Regions from separate parts of the Pseudomonas sp. TE9122 genome, predicted to be linked through region 2. Evidence: riboswitches for the same ligand, from Rfam matches in the RefSeq annotation. Region 2 holds a riboswitch; each other region holds the start of a gene.
What was found. Region 2 has a riboswitch for cobalamin ahead of ACZ9BE_RS12930 (ABC transporter substrate-binding protein). Riboswitches for the same ligand answer to the same signal wherever they lie in the genome.
Positions count from the first base shown of each region.

Region 1: another riboswitch for cobalamin. It lies ahead of ACZ9BE_RS09800 (CbtB domain-containing protein); the one in region 2 lies ahead of ACZ9BE_RS12930 (ABC transporter substrate-binding protein).
Region 3: another riboswitch for cobalamin. It lies ahead of cobO (cob(I)yrinic acid a,c-diamide adenosyltransferase); the one in region 2 lies ahead of ACZ9BE_RS12930 (ABC transporter substrate-binding protein).

Region 1 covers NZ_JBWBQI010000001.1:2,152,971-2,157,972, reverse strand. The annotation lists gene cobW (cobalamin biosynthesis protein CobW) at 1-86, opposite strand, end outside; cobalamin riboswitch at 186-397, opposite strand; cobalamin riboswitch at 1,281-1,499, shown strand; gene ACZ9BE_RS09800 (CbtB domain-containing protein) at 1,623-1,820, shown strand; gene ACZ9BE_RS09795 (CbtA family protein) at 1,832-2,533, shown strand; gene ACZ9BE_RS09790 (cobalamin biosynthesis protein) at 2,530-2,943, shown strand; gene cobM (precorrin-4 C(11)-methyltransferase) at 3,022-3,768, shown strand; gene nfuA (Fe-S biogenesis protein NfuA) at 3,913-4,497, opposite strand; gene ACZ9BE_RS09775 (fatty acid cis/trans isomerase) at 4,601-5,002, opposite strand, start outside.
Region 2 covers NZ_JBWBQI010000001.1:2,879,635-2,884,636, forward strand. The annotation lists partial or broken gene ACZ9BE_RS12915 (ABC transporter ATP-binding protein) at 1-634, shown strand, start outside; gene map (type I methionyl aminopeptidase) at 838-1,629, opposite strand; gene ACZ9BE_RS12925 (ParD-like family protein) at 1,626-1,853, opposite strand; cobalamin riboswitch at 2,063-2,254, shown strand; gene ACZ9BE_RS12930 (ABC transporter substrate-binding protein) at 2,394-3,407, shown strand; gene ACZ9BE_RS12935 (FecCD family ABC transporter permease) at 3,404-4,420, shown strand; gene ACZ9BE_RS12940 (ABC transporter ATP-binding protein) at 4,417-5,002, shown strand, end outside.
Region 3 covers NZ_JBWBQI010000001.1:1,263,063-1,268,064, forward strand. The annotation lists gene ACZ9BE_RS05605 (PQQ-dependent sugar dehydrogenase) at 1-1,163, opposite strand, end outside; gene ACZ9BE_RS05610 (hypothetical protein) at 1,230-1,814, opposite strand; cobalamin riboswitch at 1,977-2,206, shown strand; gene cobO (cob(I)yrinic acid a,c-diamide adenosyltransferase) at 2,289-2,900, shown strand; gene ACZ9BE_RS05620 (cobyrinate a,c-diamide synthase) at 2,897-4,297, shown strand; gene bluB (5,6-dimethylbenzimidazole synthase) at 4,294-4,944, shown strand; gene cbiB (adenosylcobinamide-phosphate synthase CbiB) at 4,941-5,002, shown strand, end outside.

The DNA of each region.
Region 1 (5,002 bases), 730 kb from region 2:
TCGAGCATGTGCCGCAGCAGCGTGGTTTTGCCCGAACCGAGGAAACCGGTGACGATGGTGACGGGGAGTTTGGCCAGTGTTTTCATCGGTATGCCCTTTGGCAAGCGGCGGGCATACGGGACGAGAACCGGCAGCGCGCGTGCACGCCGGAAGCATTCGCCACCGGATCACCCCGCCCGGTTGTAGTGAGAATCTGTGACGAGGCAGGTCTCCTGGCTGACGGCGTTCAGGCGTTGGGCCTGGCGTCCATTGCGCCTTCCCGCTGGCTCATCGGTTGAGCTGGCAGTGGCGTGGCAACGAACATCACCGTTCACAGTTGCGGGGGCAGCCGCGGCTTTGACCGCGTTCCCTTCTTAGCTTCGGCGAGTGCCGAAGAACCTCGAAAGCGCAAGGCTACGCATGGGTCCGTCGTGGGTCAATGGGCGTTGAGTTTGAGTTCGGGGGCATATCCGTTGCTGCGGTAACGGCTTCTTATGGTTTCGCTCTTACAGCGAGTCCCTTTTTCAAACGCCAAAAAGGAACCAAAAGGCTTTGCCCCGGCGTACGGCCCGCTCGCTGGGGCTCGGGGTACCTTCGTTACGGGACCGATCCGGGCGCAGCGGCTACGGTTTGCTTCGCTGCACCTCCTTCCGCTGTGTACGACTGCGTCGCACGGTCGCTGCGCTCCCACCCCCGGATCGATCCCGTAACGAAGCCTGCCGAAGGGGCAAAAGATCAAAAGCCAGAGCAAAAGCAAAGGCAAAAGCAAAAGATCGCAGCCTTCGGCAGCTCCTACAGTTGGATCGCGCACCAGCTCAAGAACAGGTCGGATGTCAGGCCGCCTTCGCGAGCAGGCTCGCTCCCACAAAAGCAAAAGCAAAGCAGCGCAGCTGCCCGCGGCGCAGCCGCCCCACTCAACAATGAGCGCAAGCTCGAGTGCTCTTGATCTTGATCCACCGGCGACGTCGGAAGGCTGAGTGGAGGGATTGATCCGGGCGTGGGAGCGCAGCGACCGTACGACGCAGTCGTACACAGCGAGTGTAGGTGCAGCGAAGCAAACCGGAGCCGCTGCGCCCGGATCAGTCCCGGAGCGAAGGAACCCGAGCCTGCGAGGGCCGAACGTAGGAGCAAGCCTTTTTGGGTACTTTTTCGGCGTTTGGAAAAAGTGCCTCGCCGTAAGGGCGAAACCGTAATCAGCAACACCCGCAGCAACGGATATACACACAAAAACATCAGAAAAATCCCCCACCGCAGCACCGAAAACTCCCCGGAAATTGACTAAAAACCCAAACCCATGTTCTCCTGCCCACCTTGTTACGGGTGCCCTTCACAGGGTGAAACGGGAAACCGGTGAATCATGTGCTTTACTCAAAGCCATGTCAGTCCGGTGCTGCCCCCGCAACGGTAAGCGAGCGAAGCGTCAGATCCACTGTGCCCCGGCATGGGAAGGTGATGCTTGCAGGTCGGCGACCAGCCAACCCCTCGCAAGCCCGGAGACCGGCCCGCAACACCCAGCACGCGCAAGCGCCGCTGACCACAAACAAACCCGCGGTGGGCGGGCGCTGTTCGAAATCCCTGCGTGCCCGGCTCGCAGGGATTTTCATGCGCTCTGTTTACCCGCTGACATTTCAGAGGGAAGCGCTATGTCGATCATCAGTAACACCGTCAGCCACACTGACCACATCTCCAGCAGCACCACACTCGGCCAACGCGTCGCCGCCGCCCTCTTCGCCTCGATCCTCGGTGCCAGCCTGGTCTGGTTCGCCGGTTTCTCGCACATCGAAGCGGTGCACAACGCCGCCCACGATACCCGCCACAGCGCCGCGTTCCCGTGCCACTGAGGCCTGCCGAAATGATCAAACGTATCGCGCAAACCGCAGGCTTCACCGGCTTGCTGGCCGCCCTGCTGCTGACCCTGCTGCAGAGTTTCTGGGTATCGCCACTGATTCTGCAGGCCGAAACCTTCGAGAAATCCGAACCGGTCGCGCAAGTCCACGAACACGCCGCCGGCACCGCCGCCCACAGCCATGATGGCGAAGCCTGGGAGCCGGAAGACGGCTGGCAGCGTGTGGTCTCGACCACTGGCGGTAATCTGGTGGTGGCAGTGGGTTTCGCCTTGATGCTCGCCGGCCTGTACACCTTGCGCGCGCCGACCAAGACCTCGCAAGGGCTGCTCTGGGGTCTGGCCGGTTACGCCACGTTCGTTCTCGCGCCGACCTTGGGCCTGCCACCTGAGTTGCCGGGCACAGCCGCCGCCGATCTGGCTTCGCGGCAGATCTGGTGGATCGGCACTGCCGCTTCGACCGCTGTCGGCCTGGCACTGATCGCTTTCAGCCGTCACTGGCTGATGAAGCTTCTTGGTGTAGCGATTCTCGCCGTGCCGCATGTGATCGGCGCGCCGCAACCGCAGGTGCATTCGATGCTCGCTCCAGAGGCACTGGAAACCCAGTTCAAAATCGCTTCGCAGCTGACCAACGTCGCGTTCTGGCTGGCCTTGGGCCTGATCAGTGCATGGTTGTTCCGCCGCAAAAGCGCAGGCCCATATCAGGCATGACCGATGACCGCGCAGCGCCGACCCTCGTGGTCGGCCTCGGCTGCCAGCGGGGCTGCCCGGCCAGTACGTTGCGTGCGTTACTCGACCAGGCTTTGCAGGCACACCGCATCGAACTGCGAGCGGTCAAGGCTCTGGCGAGTATCGATCTCAAGCGCGACGAACCGGGGTTGCTGGAACTGGCCACACAGTTGAACCTGCCGCTGCAGTATTTCAACAGTGCCGAACTGGCGCCCTATCAGCAGCGCCTCAGCCATCAATCGCAGATCGCCTTTGAGCGCACCGGCTGCTACGGCGTGGCGGAAAGCGCCGCGCTGGCGCTCGCCGAGCAACTGATTCAGGCGCCGGCGAAACTGCTGATCCACCGGCAGAAATATGCGCAGGCCACGCTGGCATTGGCCGGCGCTGCATAAAATCCCGATAATCCCCGCCATTGATCATGAGCACGCTTCATCTGCAGTGTGCCTGCGCCTCTTCACAAGGACTCAACGATGACCGTCTACTTCATCGGCGCCGGCCCCGGCGACCCGGAACTCATCACCGTCAAAGGCCAACGGCTGATTCGCAGCTGCCCGGTGATTATCTACGCCGGTTCGCTGGTACCCGCCGCGGTGCTGGAAGGTCATCAGGCCGAAATCGTGGTCAATAGCGCTGAACTGCACTTGGAACAGATCATCGATCAGATCAAGACTGCCCATGCCCAAGGCCAGGATGTGGCCCGTGTGCATTCCGGGGATCCAGGTCTGTACGGCGCGATTGGTGAGCAGATTCGCTACTTGCGTGAGCTGAACATTCCTTTCGAGATCATTCCGGGCGTGACCGCCACAGCGGCATGCGCAGCGCTGCTGGGCGCCGAGTTGACCCTGCCGGACATTTCGCAAAGCGTGATCCTGACCCGTTACGCCGACAAGACCGCGATGCCCGCCGGCGAAGAACTGGCGAGCCTGGCGCAGCACGGCGCGACCATGGCCATTCATCTGGGGGTCAATCATCTGGAAAAGATACTGGTCGAACTGCTGCCGCATTACGGCGCGGACTGCCCGATTGCCGTTATTCACCGCGCGACATGGCCGGATCAGGACTGGGTGGTAGGTACATTGGCGGACATTGCCGACAAGGTCGAGGCCAAAGGCTTTCGGCGTACGGCGCTGATTCTGGTTGGCAGGGTGCTGGGCAGCGAGGTGTTTGGCGAATCATCGTTGTATCGCGCCGGGCATGCGCATCTTTATCGCCCTTGAAGACGCCTTCGCGAGCAGGCTCGCTCCCACAGGTGATTGCATTTCATTGTGGGAGCGAGCCTGCTCGCGAATGGGGGCGGCAAAAGTTACCCATAAAAAAACGGCGCTCACGGGGCGCCGTTTTTCATGTTCGCAGCGAACGCCTTAGTAGTAGGCGTTTTCTTTCTGCGTGTGGTCGGTCACGTCGCGAACGCCCTTGAGCTCCGGAATGCGCTCGAGCAGGGTGCGCTCGATGCCTTCCTTCAAGGTTACGTCGGCCTGGCCGCAGCCCTGGCAACCGCCACCGAACTGCAACACGGCAATGCCGTCCTCGACAACGTCGATCAGGCTGACCTGACCGCCGTGGCTGGCCAGCCCCGGGTTGATCTCGGTTTGCAGGTAGTAGTTGATGCGCTCGTTGACCGGGCTGTCGGCATTGACCATCGGCACTTTGGCATTCGGTGCCTTGATGGTCAGTTGGCCGCCCATGCGGTCGGTGGCGTAATCAACGACCGCGTCATCAAGAAACGCTTCGCTGAACGAATCGATGTAGGCGGTGAAGCTTTTCAGCCCCAGCGCGGTGTCTTCAGGCTTCTCTTCGCCTGGCTTGCAGTAGGCAATGCAGGTTTCGGCGTACTGGGTACCAGGCTGGGTGATGAAGACACGGATGCCGATGCCCGGGGTGTTCTGCTTGGAGAGCAGATCAGCCAGGTAATCATGGGCGGCGTCGGTAATGGTAATAGCGGTCATAAAAACTCCTCGCAGGCGTGGGCGCAGTTTACGCCAATCGGCGCGGCTGACAAAGTCCTAGTATTTTTGTCGGGAAAGAATCTCGTAACACGCCTGCGAATCATCAAAGGTTCTCGTACCGATTCATATCCAGCACGCCCTCTTCCACCGGGTCGGTTTCGTGGATGTATTGGCTCAGATCGTGGAAATACAGCCAGAACTGCGGATGACTGCGCCGAATGCCCCAGCGTTCGACGATCTTTTCGAACCGACTGGCATCCCTGGCGTTTTCCATCGCATCGACAAACGCCGGCACCTGCTCGGCCGGTACGTTGAACATGAAGTTCGGGTAACTGCTGAGCACGCCCGGATAGATCGTCAGGGTGTCGAGCCCTGGCTGATAGCGCCGCGACTCACCGAGCAAAAACGCCACGTTGCTGTGGGCGCGGTTGCGCAGCAGGCTGTAGACCTCGCGCTTGCCGCTGGCGGTTTCAACGCGCAGCAAGGTCGCTTCGGGCAACTGGTC
Region 2 (5,002 bases):
GGCGCGCTGGACAAGAAGCTGCGCGAGGACTTGCAGGATGAACTGCGCCAACTGCACCGACGCCTGGGTATCACCATCGTGTACGTGACCCACGACCAGGAAGAAGCCATGCGTCTGTCGCAACGCATCGCGATTTTCAGCCACGGCAAAATCGTTGGTCTGGGCAGTGGTTATGACCTTTACCAGAATCCGCCGAATGCGTTTGTCGCGTCGTTTCTGGGTAATTCGAACTTCCTCAAGCTCAAGGTGCAAGGCAATGCAGCGGCGAGTTTCGAGGGCCAGTCGTTGTCGATTCGGCTGACGTCCGGGTTGCACACTGATCAGGATGTGCTGCTGATGGTGCGTCGCGGAAAAGGCCTTGGCGCTGAGCACGCAGCAGGCGCTGGATGAGCCGCTGGCGGCGGGCTGGAATGAGGTGTCGGCGAACGTTGTGGAGGTGCTGTTTCTCGGTGAAAGCCAGACGTGCAGCGTGGTGACTGCGGGCGGGACGTCGATGACGGTGAAAGCGCTATCGGCAGCGGGCATGCCGCTCAAGGCCGGCGATCCGGTACGGGTGCGCTGGGCGACGGCGGATGCTTGTGTTTATACCGAGTGGACCGAGAGCGACTTGAACAAGGCTGCCGGGGCTCACTGATTGCGCTGAGTCAGTTGGATCTACCCCCTCACCCCAGCCCTCTCCCCCACGGGGGGCGAGGGGGAAAGGGAGCCGATCTTCATGCTGTTCAAAATGTAAGTTCGACTCGGTATCGCACGTCGGCGTATCTCGCAACAACACCTCGGTCAGTCCCCTCTCCCATTGGGAGAGGGCTAGGGTGAGGGCAAGCAGGCGACACGGTATTAGCCAATGGCCCGGTACCCTTCAATCTCATCCGGCCAAGCCGTCAGCACTTCGAACCCGCTCTCCGTCACCGCGACCATATGCTCCCACTGCGCCGACAACGAGCCATCCTTGGTCAATACGGTCCAGCCATCCGGCATGTTCTTCACATGGCGTTTGCCGGCATTGAGCATCGGTTCCACGGTGAAAATCATCCCGGCCTTAAGCTTCAGGCCCTGATTGGGAAAGCCGTAATGCAGGATCTGCGGTTCATCGTGATAGACCTTGCCGATGCCATGGCCGCAGTATTCGCGTACCACACTGAAGCCCTCCGCCTCCGCCAGGCTCTGGATCGCGTGACCGATATCGCCCAGCGTTGCGCCCGGCTTCACTGCACGGATGCCTGCGCACATGGCTTCGTAGGTGGTCTTGATCAGGTGCTGCGCTTCAGGAGTCGCCTCGCCCACCACATACATGCGACTGGTATCGCCGAACCAGCCGTCCTTGATCACCGCGATGTCGAGGTTGACGATGTCGCCGTCTTTCAATGGCGTACCCGATGGAATCCCGTGGCACACCACATCGTTGACCGACGCGCAGACGGTTTTCGGAAAGCCGTGATAACCGACATTGGCTGGCACCGCCTTCTGCACATTGACGATGTAATCGTTGCACAGTCGATCCAGCTCATCGGTGGTCACGCCAGCCTTCACATGCGGCACCAGCATTGCCAGCACTTCAGCGGCGAGTTTGCCGGCGGCACGGGATTTTTCGATGTCGGCCGGGGTGTTGATCTTGATCTGGTTTCTCATGCGCTGACGGCTTCCTGAGTCAGTTGTTGCAGATCCAGCCCACCATTCTGTTCGGCGCGGATCAGCAGGCGGCAAATGGCGCTGTGGTCGAGATTGGGATGCAGCTCGGCGAGCATGCCGATGCGCATCCAGTGCTCGGCCTGCGCGTTGATCGAGCGGCTGAGGGCGTTGCTGGAGATACGCAGGTTCTCGTGCATGTCCTCTGAAATCTTTACGATGCCCATGTCTATATCCGATACGAAATGTATATGGATCGTATACTAGCCAAGCTTACCCTCGGATTGCAAACACTCCGCCACGCAAACACGCACCCGTGTAGGAGCTGCCGAAGGCTGCGATCTTTTGATCTTGCCCGTTAAAGACCAGATCAAAAGATCGCAGCCTTCGGCAGCTCGTACCAAAGCAGATTCGGCTCCCCATCAGCGGCCTGATCGACTACCATGCCCGCGCCGGTTTCCACACGGAATTAATAGGGAATCCGAGGTGCTCCACGCATCAATCGGAACTGCCCCCGCAACTGTAGGTGCCGAGCCTGCTCCTCGACTGCCACTGGGTGAACCCCGGGAAGGCCGGAGCGTGGCGATGACGCATCAGTCAGGAGACCTGCCGGCACAGTGACTGACCAACCGGCGGGGTGTCCGGGAAGGACATCGTGCCGTGCGCATTTTCCCCGTGCCGGCCTTGCGCAGTTTCCACGACCGCGCCCGAGGTGTGTTTCCAAACCGTACCCGCCCGCTCCCGTACGGTTCCCTTGGAGATGCCCCATGCTGCTGCCCCGCGTTGCCACCCTGCTCACCGCTCTGAGCCTTTGCGCCCTGGCGCAAGCGGCGCCGACTGCGTATCCGCTGACCGTCGAAAATTGTGGCAGCAGCCTGACCTTTCAACACGCACCTGCGCGCACGGTGACTATCGGCCAGGCCGGCACCGAAATGCTCTACGCCTTGGGTCTGGGCGACAAAGTCGTCGGCACTTCGCTGTGGTTCAACGATGTGCTGGGCACATACAAAGCACAGAACGACAGGATCGAGCGCCTCGCCGACAACGAGCCGAGTTTCGAAGCGGTGATCGCCAAACGCCCGGAGCTGGTTGCCGTCGAGCTGGAATGGATGGTCGGCCCGCAAGGCGCGGTCGGCACCCGCGAGCAGTTTCATGAACTGAAGATTCCGACCTATCTGCTGCCCTCCGATTGCGAAGCCAAGGACAACCTCGTTGGTTCGGACGGGACGCGGCTGGCACCGTTTCGCATCGACAGCATCTACAAAAGCGTGAGCCAACTGGCGGCGATTTTCGACGTGCAGGCGCGTGGCGAGCAGCTCAATGAGCAGCTCAAAGCCAGCCTCGCGCAGTCGATCGCCACCGCGAAAAACCAGCAGCGCAAAGACGTCAGCGCCCTGGTGTGGTTCTCCAGCGCCGAGATGGACATCGAGCCGTTCGTGGCCGGGCACAAAGGCGTTCCCGATTTCATGCTCAGCACCCTCGGCGTGCGCAACGTCGTCGAGTCCGATGAAGAATGGCCAACGGTCGGCTGGGAAACCATCGCCAAGGCCAACCCGACGTTTCTGGTGATCGCGCGCATGGATCGTCGACGTTTCCCGGCGGACGACTATCAGAAGAAACTCGCCTTCCTGCGCAGTGATCCGGTGACGCGCAACATGGACGCGGTCAAGCACAACCGCATCATCATCCTTGACGCCATGGCCATGCAGGCCAGCCTGCGCACCTTCGACGGCCTCGAACAACTGGCCAGCGCCATCAACGGCTACGACCTGTCGCAATGAGCAGACGCCTGATCCGTTTGCTGCTGGTGCTGTTGACGCTGTCGGTCGCGCTGATCGGCGGCGTGGCCATTGGTGAGACTTCGATCGAGCCGAGCGTGGTGTTGCAGGTGCTGGCCAACAAGCTGTGGGGCGCCGGTTATGTGCTCGACCCGATCGACGAAGGCATCGTCTGGAACTATCGCCTGACCCGCGCGCTGGTCGCGGCGGCCTGCGGCGCCGGTCTGGCGACGTGCGGGGTGATCCTGCAATCGCTGCTGCGCAATCCGCTGGCCGATCCGTATCTGCTGGGGATTTCCGCGGGTGCCTCGACTGGCGCGGTGATGGTCGCCCTGCTTGGCGTCGGCGCCGGGGCGATTTCACTGTCGGTCGGTGCGTTTGCCGGCGCGGTGACGGCGTTCGTACTGGTGATCCTGTTGGCACGGGTCAGCGGCTCGGCCAGCGGCACCGGGCAGATCATTCTTGCCGGGATTGCCGGCTCGCAGCTGTTCAACGCCCTCACCGCTTTTCTGATCACCCGCTCGGCCAGCTCGGAACAGGCGCGCGGGATCATGTTCTGGCTGCTCGGCAATCTCGGCGGCGTGCGCTGGCCGTCGGTGTGGCTGGCGGTGCCGGTGGCTGTGTTGGGGTTGGTTGTTTGTCTGTGGCATCGCCGGGCGCTGGATGCGTTCACCTTTGGTGCGGACTCGGCGGCCTCCCTCGGCATTGCCGTGCGTAGCGTACAGATCCTGCTGATCGGCTGCGCCGCGCTGGTGACGGCGGTGATGGTGTCGATTGTCGGCTCGATCGGCTTTGTCGGTCTGGTGATTCCCCACGCAGCGCGGTTATTGCTCGGCACCGGTCATGCGCGTCTGCTGCCGGCCAGCGCCCTAGGCGGCGCGGTGTTTCTGATCGCCGCAGATGTGCTGTCGCGCACCCTGATCAAGGGTCAGGTGATCCCGGTCGGCGTGATCACTGCGCTGGTCGGCGCGCCAGTGTTCGCGCTGATTCTGGTGGGCCGGAGATCGGCGCGATGAACACGGTTCTGAGCTGTGCTGGGTTGAGCTTCAAGGTGCGCGGTGCCGAGTTGCTCAACGGTGTCAGCATCGACGTTCAGCGCGGCGAGACCCTGGGCATTGTCGGGCCGAACGGTTCGGGTAAATCCACGCTGCTCAAATTGCTGGCCGGCCTGCGCGAACCGAGCGCGGGCCATGTGCAGCTCGGCGGTCAGGCGCTGGGCAAAATGTCGCGGCGCAGCATCGCGCAGACGCTCGCGGTGGTTGAGCAACAGGCCGATACCGACGATGGCATTCGCGTGTTCGACGCGGTGGCGCTGGGGCGCACGCCGTGGTTGTCGGCGCTGCAACCGTGGTCGCCCGCCGATGACGCCATCGTCGAGCAAGCGCTGATTGACGTCGACGCCGTGCACCTGCGCAACCGCCTCTGGCGCAGCCTCTCCGGCGGGGAACGCCAACGCGTGCACATCGCCCGCGCACTGGCGCAGCGCCCGCAGATCCTGCTGCTCGACGAGCCGGCCAACCACCTCGACATCCAGCATCAGTTGAGCATTCTGCAAGTGGTGCGCGCACTGCCGGTGACTACGCTGATCGCCCTGCACG
Region 3 (5,002 bases), 1.6 Mb from region 2:
GTCGGCTTGCCGCCAGTAAACGGCACGAAAATCACCTTGTAGCCACTGTGCGGTTTGCGGTTCCACGAGCCGTGCTGGCCAATGAATGCGCCTTCCTTGAATTGCGCCGGCAAGCGGTTGCCATCGGCGAAGGTCAGGCCCAGCGAAGCGGTGTGCGGACCGACCGCGTAATCCGGAGCGATGGCCTTGGCCACCAGATCCGGATTCTGCGGTTTGACCCGCACATCGACGTGCTGGCCGTAGTAGCTGAACGGCCAGCCATAGAAGCCGCCGTCCTTGACCGAGGTGATGTAGTCCGGCACCAGATCGCTGCCGATTTCGTCACGCTCGTTGACCGCTGTCCACAAGGCGCCGCTGGTGGGTTCCCAAGCCAGGCCGTTGGGGTTGCGGATACCCGAGGCGAAGATCCGGTGATTGCCGGTCGCACGATCGACTTCCCAGATCGCCGCGCGGCCTTCTTCCTGATCCAGACCGTTTTCGCCAACGTTACTGTTCGAGCCGACGGTGACGTAGAGCTTGTTGCCGTCCTTGCTGGCGATGACGTTTTTGGTCCAGTGGTGATTCAGCGTGCCGCCGGGCAAGTCGACGACTTTGATCGGTTGGGTCTTGATCTCGGTGGCGCCCGGCTCGTAGTTGAAGCGCAGCAGGCGGTCGGTGTCGGCTACGTACAAATCGTTGCCAACCAGCGTCATGCCAAATGGCGAGTTGAGGTTCTGCAGGAACACCGTGCGGGTTTCCGCGACGCCATCGTGGTCGGCATCACGCAGCAGGGTGATGCGGTTCGGGCTGGGCACGCCGGCGCCGGCCTTGCCCATGACTTTCTTCATCACCCAGCCACGAATGCCTTTGCTGTCATCGGGCTTGGGCGGCGCATTGGTTTCCGCCACCAGCACATCGCCGTTGGGCAGCACGTAGAGCCAGCGCGGGTGATCGAGGCCTTCGGCAAACGCGGCGACCTGGGTGCCGGCCGCTGCGGTCGGTTTCGCGCCGTCCGGCCAGCCCACCGCCGGGGCGATGTTGACTGTCGGGATCAGCGTCTTGTTCGGTTCGGGCAGTTTCGGTGACGGGCCGGTGCCGTCGGAGACTTGCAGGCTGGAGGTTTCACCGCAGGCGGCGAGCCCGCCAGCGACGGCGATGATAAGAGCGAGTTGGGCCTTGCGCATTGCTGATCTTCCCTATGAATGCATTCCTAAACATAGAGGAGGGCGCAGGCCCGATGGTTCAACTGCTCAACCGCGGGCTTCCTTGAACAGCACGGCGATGCCCGGATGATAGTTGCCCGCGTCGCTGTGCAATTTGCGATAGGCGTAGGGGAAATACCAGGCCACGGCGCAGGTGTGTTCCTTTTGCAGGTCGTCGACCATGTCCTGCAATTCTTCGGGGCTGGCGCTGTGCTGAGGTTTTTGCGGAGCAACAAAGAGGCAGCCGAGCTTGAGATCGCTGGCGTAGCTGATGCGCTTGGCATCAACGGTGATGTCGAGCAGGGCCTGGGTCAGGTTGAGATTGTTGACCCGTGGCCAACGTTGCGTGGCCTGAATGAACGCGCGGTCTTCGGCGCCGGCAATCAGCAGGTCGGCGCGAGCATTGCGTTCGCCTTCTTCGTTCTGTTTGCGCGTGGCCGTGTCGTTCAGCGTGACCATTTCAGCCATCCACGCCGCTGCCGCGAGCAGGCCGAGATTGGCTTTCTCGTCGTGCCAGTACGGCGTGTCGTTGTCGCCGCGTACAGTGTTGTAGCGATCGATACAGTCAAACCAGCGTTCCAGCACCGGGCGCAGAAATTCCAGGCGCGGGTTGCTGATGATCATGCCTTGCATCGTCGTCATCCTTATTGTTGTAATGGGCTTTTCGGGAAAAGCATGGCTCTTTGATATCACTTGTCGCAGTCTGGCACAAGATTGCCGCTGCACAATGGATCAGCGGCAGTTATTCGCGCGCAAAGCGCCTCTTCAATTGACGCTCCACCCCCAACCCTCTAACCTTCGCCGCTTGTTTCAGGTGCTCTGTGGCCCAGCGTCGACAGAGTGAAACAGGGAAGCCGGTGAGGGTGGTCTTCGAGCGAAGCCACGACGATCCCGGCGCTGCCCCCGCAACGGTAAATGAGTGAAAACTGCGCCTTGAGCCACTGCCTCGAAAGAAGCGGGAAGGCGCGCAGTCCGGCGAAACGCCGCTCATGAGCCCGGAGACCGGCCTGATCCATCTCAGCGGCATCACGGTGGGCGATGCCAGGCTTTTTGCCGTCTATTCTTTTGCCTGCCCGCCGTTATCCAGCCTCAACGGAGAGCTCCCCCATGACTGATTCCCCCGAGCGTGACGAACGCCATCTGGCGCGCATGCAGCGCAAGAAGGCCGTGATCGACGAACGCATTGCCAACTCGCCCGACGAATGTGGCCTGGTGCTGGTGCTGACCGGCAACGGCAAAGGCAAGAGCAGCTCGGCATTCGGCATGCTCGCCCGCGCGATGGGCCACGGCATGCAGTGCGGCGTGGTGCAGTTCATCAAGGGCCGCAACAGCACTGGCGAAGAATTGTTTTTCCGCCGCTTCCCCGAGCAGGTGCGTTTCCACGTCATGGGCGAAGGCTTCACCTGGGAAACCCAGGATCGTCAGCGCGACATCGCCGCTGCGACCGCCGCTTGGGAAGTCTCGCGCGAATTGTTGCGCGACCCTTCGATCGGTCTGGTGGTGCTCGATGAATTGAACATCGCCCTCAAGCACGGCTACCTCGATCTCGATCAGGTGCTCAGCGATCTGCAAGCGCGCCCGCCGATGCAGCACGTGGTTGTCACCGGGCGCGGCGCCAAGCCGGAAATGATCGAGATGGGCGACACGGTCACCGAGATGGGCATGCTCAAGCACGCCTTTCAGGCCGGGATCAAAGCGCAGAAAGGCGTCGAACTTTGAAGCAACCACGTCACTGCCCGGCGGTGTTGATCGCCGCGCCGGCCTCCGGTCAGGGCAAGACCACCGTCACCGCCGCACTCGCCCGTTTGCATCGCAACCAAGGGCGCAAGGTGCGCGTGTTCAAATGCGGTCCGGACTTTCTCGACCCGATGATCCTCGAGCGCGCGAGCGGTGCGCCGGTGTATCAACTGGACATGTGGATGGTCGGCGAGCAGGAAAGTCGCCGGCTGTTGTGGGAAGCCGCCGCCGAGGCTGACCTGATTCTGATCGAGGGCGTGATGGGCCTTTTCGACGGCACGCCATCCAGCGCTGATCTGGCGCGCCACTTCGGTGTGCCGGTGCTCGGCGTGATCGATGGCACCGCCATGGCGCAGACCTTTGGCGCCTTGGCGCTGGGCCTGGCCAAGTATCAGCCGGACTTGCCGTTCGCTGGCGTGCTGGCCAACCGCGTCGGCACCTTGCGCCATGCGCAATTACTCGAAGGCAGCCTCACCGAAGGTCTGCGCTGGTACGGTGCGCTGTCCCGCGAAACCGGTATCGAATTGCCGAGCCGCCACCTCGGCCTGGTTCAGGCCAGCGAATTGAATGATCTGGATCTGCGCCTCGACGCGGCCGCCGATGCGCTGGCCAGCAGTTGCGAGGTCGCGCTGCCACCGGCCGTTGAATTCGCCGGGCCTGACGTCATCGCCGCCGAGCCTCTATTAAAAGGTGTGCGCATCGCCGTTGCCCGCGATGAAGCCTTTGCCTTCACCTATGGCGCCAGTCTCGATCTGCTGCGGGCGATGGGCGCCGAATTGCGCTTCTTCTCGCCGATTCGCGACACCCGATTGCCCGAGGCGGACAGCCTGTATCTGCCGGGCGGCTATCCAGAGCTGCATCACGTCGCGCTGGCGCAAAACGCCTCAATGCTGGCGGCGATCCGCGCGCACCATGCGGCGGGCAAGCCGTTGCTCGCCGAGTGTGGCGGCATGCTTTATCTGCTTGATTCGCTGACCGACGTGGAAGGCACCCGTGCTGAGCTGGTCGGTTTGCTCAAGGGCGAGGCGGTGATGCAGAAGCGTCTGGCGGCGCTGGCGTTGCAGGCGGTTGAGCTGCCGGAAGGTTCCTTGCGTGGGCATACCTATCATCATTCCCTGACCACCACAGAGCTGACGCCGATTGCCCGGGGGGTGAGTCCTAATGGCGGGCGTGGGGCCGAGGCGGTTTATCGCGAGGGGCGGATGACGGCTTCTTATGTGCATTTTTATTTCCCGTCGAATCCGACTGCGATTGCCGCATTGTTTGCGCCAGATCGTGAGGCCGGCTTCGCGAGCAAGCTCGCTCCCACAGTGAATGGTGAGCTTCCTGAAGAAATGCGATCTCCTGTGGGAGCTGGCTTGCCAGCGATGGGGCCATGACCGACAACACCTTCTCCGAAGCCGAGCGCGCAGCGGTCTACAAGGCAATCGCCGAGCGCCGCGACATGCGCCACTTCACCGGCGGCAGCGTCGAGCCGCAGTTGCTGCGTCGTCTGCTTGAAGCCGCTCATCAAGCGCCGAGCGTCGGTCTGATGCAGCCCTGGCGCTTCATCCGCATCAGCGATCGTGCTCTGCGCGGGCAGATCCGCGATCTGGTGGAAGAAGAGCGCATCCGCACTGCCGAAGCCCTTGGCGAGCGCAGCGATGAGTTCATGCAGCTCAAGGTCGAAGGCATCAACGATTGCGCCGAAGTGCTGGTCGCAGCGCTGATGGACGATCGCGAAAAACACATCTTCGGTCGGCGCACGTTGCCGGAAATGGACATGGCCTCGCTGTCCTGCGCGATCCAGAATCTGTGGCTGGCCTCCCGCGCCGAAGGCCTGGGCATGGGCTGGGTTTCGTTGTTCGAACCGCAAGCCTTGGCGGATTTGCTCAAATTGCCGGCCGGTGCGAAACCGCTGGCGGTGTTGTGTCTCGGCCCGGTCAGGGAGTTCTATTCGGCGCCGATGTTGGTGCTCGAAGGCTGGGCGCAGGCGCGGCCGCTCAACGAGTTGCTGTACGAAAATTATTGGGGAGTGAATCAATGAGTGTGGCGTTGCTGAGTGTCGCTGCGGTAGCGCTGGATGCGCTGCTCGGTGAACCGAA